3 regions of the Sediminibacillus dalangtanensis genome follow, and region 1 is predicted to be linked to each of the others. Evidence: riboswitches for the same ligand, from Rfam matches in the RefSeq annotation. Region 1 holds a riboswitch; each other region holds the start of a gene.
What was found. Region 1 has a riboswitch for thiamine pyrophosphate ahead of tenI (thiazole tautomerase TenI). Riboswitches for the same ligand answer to the same signal wherever they lie in the genome.
Positions count from the first base shown of each region.

Region 1 (3,281 bases):
CCTTGGCGAGCCGGATTTGATCGGAAAATACAAAGACCTGCCGTTCGATGGAATAGGGCTGATGCGTACAGAATTCATTTTCACCCACCTTGTCGGCGCCCATCCTATGTATCTATTGCGAAATGGCGAAGAAAAGCAATTTATCGATAAAATGGCCGAGGGCATCACAAAGGTGGCGCAAGACGTTTACCCTAAGCCTGTCGTAGTAAGGTTGAGCGACTTCCGTTCCAACGAATTTAGAGGATTGAAAGGCGGGGAAGAAGTAGAACCGATCGAAGCCAATCCGATGATCGGGTGGAGAGGGGTTTCCCGTTATATATCTCCGGAATACGAGGAAGGTTTCCGTCTGGAATGCCGCGCCATAAAAAAAGTGCGGGAAGACTATGGACTGATAAATGTGTGGACCATGCTTCCTTTCGTCCGAACTACTTGGGAAGTAAAGAGAGTCAAAGAAATCATGGCAGAGGAAGGTCTCATACAAGATCAGCAATTCAAAATTTGGATTATGGCCGAAGTGCCGTCCGTCATATTCGAAGCGGAAGAATTCGCGAAAATGGTTGACGGATTTAGTATCGGGAGTAATGATTTGACCCAGTTAGTGCTTGGTTCCGACCGGGATTCGGGAATTCTGAACACCATGGGTTACTTTGATGAACGCAATCCTGCTGTGAAAAAAGCGATCAAAATGCTAATACAAGGTGCCCATAAACATAATAAGAGCGTCTCAATCTGTGGGCAAGGGCCATCCTTGTATCCCGAATTCACAGAATTCCTTATCCAGGAAGGAATCGACAGTGTGAGCGTGAACCCGGATACGGTAGCCGGCACAAGGAGATTGGTTGCATCCGTCGAGCAGCGGATGATTATGAACAAAATAAGAGAATTATAAATTCTTTAGCAAAGTAACCAATGAGGCGCTTCATCAGAGCTTCATTGGTTTTCTATAGATTTCATTCAAGGGTGATGTGTTACCTAGTACGGCATCTCGCAGCACTTTACACATTTAAAAAGAGAGACTCAACTAAATAAACGAGATGAAATCAAGCAAATTTAAAATCAGTCCTTTTGTGACGCGGGAAATGGGAAACACATTCTATGTGACTGTCGTTTCTTGAATGAATAGAGGGTTATGCGATCAGTGGTGAGTGGTTTGTTGAATCCGAAAGAGCTTTTCCTGTATTTACACATATATCCTAGTCTTGAAAAAAGACCTATGTTATACTTAATGAAAATCACATATGTTTACACTGGGGGTGCCTTATAAGGCTGAGACAGATAGTATTCTGGACCCTTTGAACCTGATCTGGGAAATACCAGCGTAGGGAAGTGGGATTGAAACTTTTATATTATGACTGTTTATAATATATTGACTAAAAGGCCACCCCTATATCCGGGTGGCCTTTTTGCGTCCCGCGAAGCGATGAAAATAGCACGAATATGAAGAAGGCGGCCGCAGTTCATTAAAGACAGCGCTATCCAAGAGGGGGGGAGGATTATGGGGAAGGGAGAACTGCATATCGTTTCAACCGGAAATCAACGACCAGAAAAATTAGCCGAAATCGCAGGGGACATACATCCCTACATAACGGCCCTTCATATACGTGAGAAGCATAAAACGGCTAAGGAAATCTATCAACTGATTGAATTGTTACTAGACAGTCAAGTACCCGCTTCTAAAATCATCGTAAATGACCGGTTAGACGTTGCCCATGTGATGAAGCTCTGCGGTGTTCATTTAGCGTATCATTCTTTACCGATCGGCCCAGTGAAGGAAAATTTCCCTGATTTACGCGTTGGTTGTTCCGTTCATTCCCTAGAGGAAGCAATTTCTGCTCAAAAGCAAGGTGCTGATTATGCATTCTTTGGCCATGTTTTTCCCACCCAGTCCAAACCAGGATCAGCACCACGAGGAGTGGAACAATTACGGTCAGTTTCATCGTCTGTCTCTATGCCGGTGATAGCGATAGGAGGAATCAAACCTGGCAATGTAAACGAGGTGATGGAAGCTGGTGCGAAAGGGGTAGCTGTGATGTCGGGTGTTTTGGAGGCGAACCAGCCTCTGGGGAAAGTGAAAGAATATGTTTCCCGACTTTCTATCTCAAACAAGTTTAGATAGGAAGTGCTAAGCGGAAAGGAGGACTTTGTAATGCCTGATAAGTACGATTGTATTGTGATTGGCGGAGGGGTCAATGGGGGTTCTGTAGCGTATAACCTTGCAAAAAGGGGCAAAAAAGTCCTTTTGCTGGAAAAGGACCGTCTGGCAAGCAAAGCTTCTGGAGCGGCAGCAGGGATGCTGGCGGCGCAGGCTGAACTGGAGGAAGATGGGCCCTTATTCCACTTGGCAAAGAAAAGCAGGTCGAAGTTTCCTATGCTTGCAAAGGAAATAAAAGAGTTAACTGGAATAGACATTGAATTAAGCAATAAAGGGATGTACAAAGTGGCCTTAACAGAAGAGGAGGAATATCGTTTTAAGCAAATAATCGAGAGCCAAACCAGGGCGGGAGAGCAAGCGGAATGGATGAGTCAAAAGGAAGTAAGCAGAAGAGAGCCAGGCTTATCAACAGCCATCCGGGGGGCGATGTATATAGCAAAAGATGGGCAGGTGTCAGCACCGCAAGTAACACTTGGTTTTTTGAAAGCAGCTGCAGTCCTGGGGGTGGAAATAAGGGAGTTTACGGAAGTTTCCTCTTTTCTTTTTGATAATGGAAAAATAGCAGGAGTAAGGACAAGTGAAGGGAACTTTGAGAGTGACAAGGTGATTCTGACGGGAGGGGCATGGAGTGAATCCCTATTGCCTGATTCGGAAATTCCCTTTAACACTTATCCTGTAAAAGGGGAGTGCTTTTCCGTAGTCACCCATCGACCATTACTGACTGGAACGATTTTTTCTCATAGCTGTTATCTGGTACCCAAAAAAGGCGGTCGCCTTCTGGTAGGGGCTACAGTCCAACCAAATACCTTTGATCAAACCGTAACAGTGGGTGGGATTTCTTATCTGATGGAAAAGGCGAAGAAACTGGTTCCGGACATCGTACATGCAGAGTGGGAAAAAGCCTGGGCTGGAATTCGGCCGCAAACTTCAGATGGCCTTCCCTATTTAGGGGAGCATCCAGCGTACGAAGGATTGTTTGTGGCAACAGGGCATTTCCGTAATGGCATTTTGCTTTCTCCTATTACTGGCGAACTGATCGCTAGATTAGTAGATCGAGAACCGCTGTCAGCAGACTTACGTGCTTTCCGGATTGATCGCCACCTTGAGAAAACGCTTTAACGAGGAGGAT
Region 1 is NZ_CP046956.1:606,813-610,093, forward strand. It holds gene ppsA (phosphoenolpyruvate synthase) at 1-889, shown strand, start outside; TPP riboswitch at 1,240-1,342, shown strand; gene tenI (thiazole tautomerase TenI) at 1,496-2,116, shown strand; gene thiO (glycine oxidase ThiO) at 2,147-3,271, shown strand.

Region 2 (3,281 bases), 800 kb from region 1:
TTCCTTCCCACTGGGACTGAATCCTTTTTACTTTTTGCTCCCAATTCAGCACATGAAGCAGACGTTGTTCTACCAGTTGTTTTTCCCGCTTGATGTATTCGGATACCTTTTCTGTCACATTTATCCTTAATACGGACTGACCGTCCAAAGCAAAACCGGGTTTCGCCAGATAATACCCCTGGTAAAAACGGCCGCCATGTTTCCAGGCAAAATACAATTGAAAATTATCTTCTATGTTTTCAAACAATAAAGCTGCTCCGATCCGCCTGGCAAGCATGGATAGCGAATGCATGATATCTTGAAAACCATCCGCATTGTGACGACGGATGATATCTGTATCTATTTTTAATATATGCGGTTCCAGTTGGCGAATCCGGTCAATATTAGAGCTTTTCGCTCCAACATGGTCGACTGCAATCTGAATGCCGAAAGTCTTATAATAAAGCAGAAGATGGTTCAAGTTTTCAAACGCCTCGTCAAAATCATGCTCCGTCACTTCAATGACAATACGGTTCATCGAAAACCCTTTTGCCTCGAAATCCAACAACAGTTGTAACAAATCTTCTCCGTCATTGACCATCAGTTGTTTTGCATTCCGGTTGATGAATAAATAGCCATCCACTTCGGCTTCAAGCATTTCCGTTATGGCAATTTGTAAAAGATGTTGATCGACTTCTACTTTGAATTCTTCCGGTACTTCCGGATCAGAAAAAAAAGGACCAAGACTCTCCCATTCTTCTTCATTTCTGAATCTGCCCAGCACTTCATAACCTGCTACCGTATGACGAATCGCGCTGACAATCGGCTGGTAGACAGGTTTTATACTCTCTAAATTGTCCAGGATATCCAATGGATCCATGAGTTACCCCTACCTTCCGTAACCATTCTATTATTTTTCTCTCAGGAAGCTTTTTTCGGGGGAGAAACAGGGGCAGCGGTTTTGGGCCGAATTAATGTCGGCGCACTGCTTAGTACCAATACTGTCAATATAGAACACAATACAGCGGCGCCCAGTGCTGTCACCCCGTTGGCAACAAAGGAAAACCAGACAGGATTCATTCCCTCTGGAGCATATTCACCCCAAAATATAAAACCGGCAATGAAATGCCAAAAGTAACGGGCGATACTACCGACAAAAACAGCGACAGTCACCAAACATAAAGCGGCTCTTTTTCTCCCCCTGCGATATGCTGTCTGAACCGGTTGATAAAAAAGTCCGGCAAAACCAACAAAGGCAAAAGCTACAAAATACTCGATAAATCCTTGTAAAGGCGTAAGAATAGAACGAGCTGCATCACCAAGAGCCACTTGCAACAATCCCCAAATAAAGCCTGCCAGAACACTGACAATGAAGCCTCTCCGGAATGCGAGCAGGAAAATCGGTACCATGGCAAACGAGATGGAAATCGATGGAGACAATCTGATCGAAGGAAGTAAATCAAAAACAAATGCCAGTGCAGCGAAAAATGAAGCTTCAATCAATGCAACCAATCCCAACTTCTTCAACATATAAAAAAACTCCCCTTTTCCATACGAAACACCAAGGGAGAACATGTATGCAGACAGCCAGAATCCGATCCACCATCATCCACATCCCTGCGCTAGCATTAACTAACAGGTTCAAAGGGTCAGAACAGTCTCGTTCACTCTCAGCATAAAGCTCCCCTTGTGGTTTCGCTTATGTAATTTTGTGTTGCGCTTCTTTTATTATAACCGATTCTCCTTGGGGGTGGTAGAGGTTTGCTTTTCATACACAATCACTTTCTTCGATTTTCTCAATCAACAAATCTCCATCAAGTTTGCTAAAATAATCCTGATGCTTTGGAGAAAATAGAAACAGTTTTCATAGGGGATACTGATTAAAAGCAAATTAGAGAGAAGGAGAATCAATCATGTCAGTGACAGACAAGGAAGCCGTCCGTTTGGAAAATGTATCCTACACTGCCGACGGTCAGAAGATATTGAAACAGATAACCGGCTCTTTTCCTGAAGGAAAAATCACAACCTTGGTCGGGCCGTCCGGCGCTGGTAAAACCAGTTTGTTCCGATTGATGAACGGGCTGCGCGCGACCACATCTGGTAACATCTACGTACAAGAAAAGCCCATAGAAGTATATAACCCTGTAGAACTCAGAAGGAAAGTAGGTGTGGCTTTGCAAAGCGCCACCATGATCAGTGGGAGTGTTTTCGAAAATTTATCTCTTCCGCTCAAACTGCAGGGAAAAGAACTTGAACAGGATGACGCATTGGAATTATTAGACTTAGTCGGACTGAAGCGGGATAGCATACAACAGAACATTAAGGATTTGTCCGGGGGCCAGCGGCAAAAGCTGTCGATTGCCCGTACCTTAGTTAATCGTCCTGATGTGCTGCTGTTAGATGAAATCACTGCTTCACTGGATCGTGTTTCACAACAGGATATCGAAGAATTGATCATTCGAATCAATCAAAACTATGGTACGACGATAGTTTGGATCACCCACAACTTACAACAGGCGAGAAGCCTCGGTGACTATACTTGGGTGATGATTGAAGGAGAAGTGGTAGAAACAGGGGAAAGCAGTTTGTTGAACAACCCTTCCAATGAACAGGTCAAAAGGTTTGTGAAGGGGGAAGATGCATGAATTATCTTACATTGTCCCTCGCACTCATTTTTGTTATCATTCCGCTTTTATTATCGAAAGTTTTAAGACTGGAACTGGAAAAGGATACGATTATTGCTGCCATCCGCTCGATTATACAGCTGCTTGCGGTCGGGTATTTATTGCAGTATGTATTTGATGCTGAAAACATGCTCTACATTCTATTAATGGTTGTTCTGATGATTGCGGCAGCCACACAAAATGCAAGACGGAAAGGCAGGTCGATTCAAGGAATTACCTGGAAACTGATTCTCACCTTTATTGTTGTAGAAGTGCTTACCCAAGGTATTCTGCTCGGGCTTTCGATCACACCACCTACTCCTCAATATATCATTCCAATCAGCGGAATGATTATCGGGAATTCCATGGTTTTGTCGATATTGTTTTTGAATCGATTTACCGCTGAAGTGGAAGACCACGAGGACGAAACCGAGTTGATTCTCTCATTGGGTGGTACACCTAAACAAGCGATTCATCGCCAACTGATCACTTCCATCAAAGCGAGCACCATTCCAACCATTGAGAGCCAAAAAACCATCGGACTTGTCCAGCTCCCAGGAATGATGAGCGGCCAAATCATAGCAGGTGCAGACCCAGTGCAAGCCGTCCAATTTCAGTTGTTAATTTTATTCCTGATTT
Region 2 is NZ_CP046956.1:1,409,533-1,412,813, reverse strand. It holds gene ERJ70_RS07215 (EAL domain-containing protein) at 1-859, opposite strand, end outside; gene thiT (energy-coupled thiamine transporter ThiT) at 901-1,509, opposite strand; TPP riboswitch at 1,577-1,677, opposite strand; gene ERJ70_RS07205 (ABC transporter ATP-binding protein) at 1,893-2,624, shown strand; gene ERJ70_RS07200 (ABC transporter permease) at 2,621-3,281, shown strand, end outside.
Region 2: linked by a shared signal. The riboswitch ahead of thiT (energy-coupled thiamine transporter ThiT) and the one ahead of tenI (thiazole tautomerase TenI) in region 1 are both predicted to bind thiamine pyrophosphate.

Region 3 (3,281 bases), 390 kb from region 1:
GGATATCACGGCTCCCATTACGCTGTAGGTAGCGGAAATCTTAAGGCCGGAAAACAACGATGGAAGGGCGGTAGGCCATTCCAGTTTCCAAAATATTTGCCGTTTGTCTGCCCCGGCCATTTTTAAGTAATGGAGCAGCTCCGGACTTGTTTGACGGAAACCATCCAATGTAGCAACGGCAATCGGAAAAAAGCAGACCAACGTAATGATGATCAGCTTGGGAAGAATGCCGAATCCGAACCAGATAACCAACAACGGGGCAAGGACGATGATTGGAATGTTTTGCGAGAGAATCATCAACGGATAAACAGTTTCTCTCAGTTTAGGAAGCAAATGCAGACAGACAGAAGCTGTAATCCCGATACTGGTACCAAGGAGAAATCCGATCAGGGTCAGCTTGATAGTCGAGAACAAATGCAGCTTGTAATCCCCCCATCCTGCGACTGCCTCCTGCCATATTTGTGACGGTGTCGGCAGCAGCCAGGAGGGTATTTCCGCAGCTCTGCCTGCTGTCTCCCAAATCACCAATAAAAGCAGGATGGCTATAACCGGGCGCCATCCTGTCTTTAATTGTTTCATTTACGGTATTTCTCCGTCAGTTTATCCATGGAAGCGCCGTCGGGCTGGTAAAGAATTTTTACTTGGGAAATGACATTAAGGCTCCCCAGCTCGATCATCCGTTTGTTCATTTTTTCGATAACAGCAAACAGCTCGGTTAAATCTCCCTCCATCGTCGTTTCCAGCGGGTTTACCTGATAACGTACCCCGGATTCCTCGATTACCGCGATTGCTTCATCTACATAAGGAATGACATCTTCGCCGTTTTTGGTTTTTGGGATAATTTGAATACTTACCAGTGAATCACTCATTGTTTTCTTCTCCTCCGTCCGGTAAAAATTTGTTGGTGAAAGCTTTTTCGGCTTCTAACTCATGATCGAGCAGGCCATTGTCATACATCCAGTCGGCATAGTTTTCCCAGACTTGCTGTTGTTGTTCGCCCCATCGGGGTGCATCATCCTGATATTTCGGAGACAACCATTGCTGACTCGCTTTAACCAGTTCGGCGTCCAAATCTGGAACCGCATCAATGAGAATGTCGGCGGCTTCATCTGGCTGATCCGCTGCAAACTGATAACCTTTGGAAACGGCAGCTACGAAGGCTTCGACGGTCTCTGGCTCATCGGCGATTTTCTGTTCACTTGTCGTGAGTACAGGTGTATAGTAGTCCAGTTTTTCGGAGTAGTCTGTCAGGTACTGCATATTCAACTCTTTCCCGCGAAGCTCTGCTTCAACGCCGGTCCAGCCGTAATAAATCCAGGCGAAGTCAATATCACGCTCGACTGCTGTAAAGAAGTCAGTATCTCCCATATTGACGATATCGACTTTTTCTACATCGGCATTTTCCTGCTTCATTAGGGAATCGATCACCGCTTTCTCCACGGGTGCACCCCAACCGCCATACGTTTTTCCTTCAAAATCTTTTGGCGAAGTGATTCCTTTTTCTTTTGGTGAAGCAAAACCGGAAGTATTATGCTGAATAATGGCAGCAATCGAAACAATCGGTATATCTTGTACACGGGCTTCCGTCAAGGCTTCCTGGGCGCCTATTCCAAAATCTGCTTTCCCAGATGCGACTAATTGATCTGCCCCTGCTTCTCCGGGCATCAGAATTTCCACATCGAGCCCTTCTTCCTTGAAATATCCCTTTTCCTGAGCAGCATATATGCCAGTGTGGTTTGTATTAGGCGTCCAATCCAGCACGAGGGACACTTTCTTTAATGCGTCCTTTTCTTGTGAACCGGAGTTCTCTTCGCTACTGCAGCCAGCTGCCAACAGCAGCAGGGCGGTAAGTAAAATTAGTAACTTTTTCATCCTATTTCCTCCTAGCGGTTAATGATGAAACACTTAGACGATGCAGGACTGAAATAGGGAACAGGAACCGTGTGAACTGCCACGAAAATTGCTTACGGTTCTGTTGAAGGTTAGCCATTGAAGGGCAATAAAAAAATGCACCATAGGCCATACCCAGGGTGCATATTATCGCATACTACCGTTCAAATATGTTCCCTACGCTGGTGTCAGCCAGATCAGGTTCCAAGGGTCAGTATCTTGACGGATACAATCTCAACCAGCAGCAACTGGTCCCCCTACATGAAAGTGATTCATTTAATTGTCTTGATTACACTATAACCTTGCCACAGCCTGCTGATTTTTTCAAGAGCTAGTTTTCCGTTTTATCCCGCTGCTTCGTTTTCTGGACTGCTTTACGTGCGATGAAAATCCCCAAAAATACCAGAACGCCCAGCAACAGCAGTATCGGCAGGTTACCAAATAGAAACACGATCAATCCTGAAAAGAAAGATAAGAGAAGATCGATACTTTTGACAAACTGTTCCTTTGTCTTTTGCCAGGTAGTGGATTCCCCACTGCTGCCGGAGATCCGCACATCATTCTCCTGAAGGTTAATATCAACAGTGGCCAAGTCCGTTTTATTTTCCAGATAGTTGATTCTTCCAGTGATCGTCTCAATCTCTTCTTGTACACCGGCTAAGTCTTCGGATATTTTCAGCAAATCTTCGGTTTTCTCTGCTTCCTCCATAAAAGCCATCAACCTTTTTTCGACAGCCTGCTTGGACTTGAGGCGGGATTGCAGGTCGACGTATTCTTCGGTGACATCCTGTCCGGAAACATTGTTTTCCAATACTTTGCTGCTGCCCTCTTTGACAAAATCGATGAACGGCTGGAATTGTTCTTGAGGAATCCTTGCGGTGATATGTCCCTCGGTACGGTCATCTTCAGGGTTTTGATAGGTACTCGATTCAACCACATAACCGCCGGCTTCTGTCACTTGTGATTGAATATTTTCCAAAGTCTGCTGGTAATCTTTTACTTCAATCCGCAAATTTGCGTGGTAAATCACTTTCCGGTTTGCTTGACTTGCTTTCTCGACTGCTTTTTCCTCTTCCTGTTGGGCTCCCTCTTCTCCGTTTTCCTCCGCCATCTTGTCGCTTAAAGCTGCATTGTCTTGACTGCTTTCTGTTTCAGCGCTGTCCATCTCCATGGGCATGTCGGCACTTTCCTTGGAGTCGTTGCTGCAAGCTGCCAAAAGCAGGAATAAACAGACTGAGAATAAATGGAAATACCGCTTTTTCATGTTTTGACCACCCTTTAGTTTTTTAGGTAGACGTCGGTAAGCCGTGAAAGTTACAACTAGCTTTCCTTTTTTGCATGGGTATGAATGAATATGTATAAATTCATGCATTTTTAGAGGAGGAGAACAA
Region 3 is NZ_CP046956.1:211,819-215,099, forward strand. It holds gene ERJ70_RS01175 (ABC transporter permease) at 1-579, opposite strand, end outside; gene ERJ70_RS01180 (thiamine-binding protein) at 576-869, opposite strand; gene ERJ70_RS01185 (ABC transporter substrate-binding protein) at 862-1,872, opposite strand; TPP riboswitch at 2,048-2,159, opposite strand; gene ERJ70_RS01190 (DUF4349 domain-containing protein) at 2,222-3,154, opposite strand.
Region 3: linked by a shared signal. The riboswitch ahead of ERJ70_RS01185 (ABC transporter substrate-binding protein) and the one ahead of tenI (thiazole tautomerase TenI) in region 1 are both predicted to bind thiamine pyrophosphate.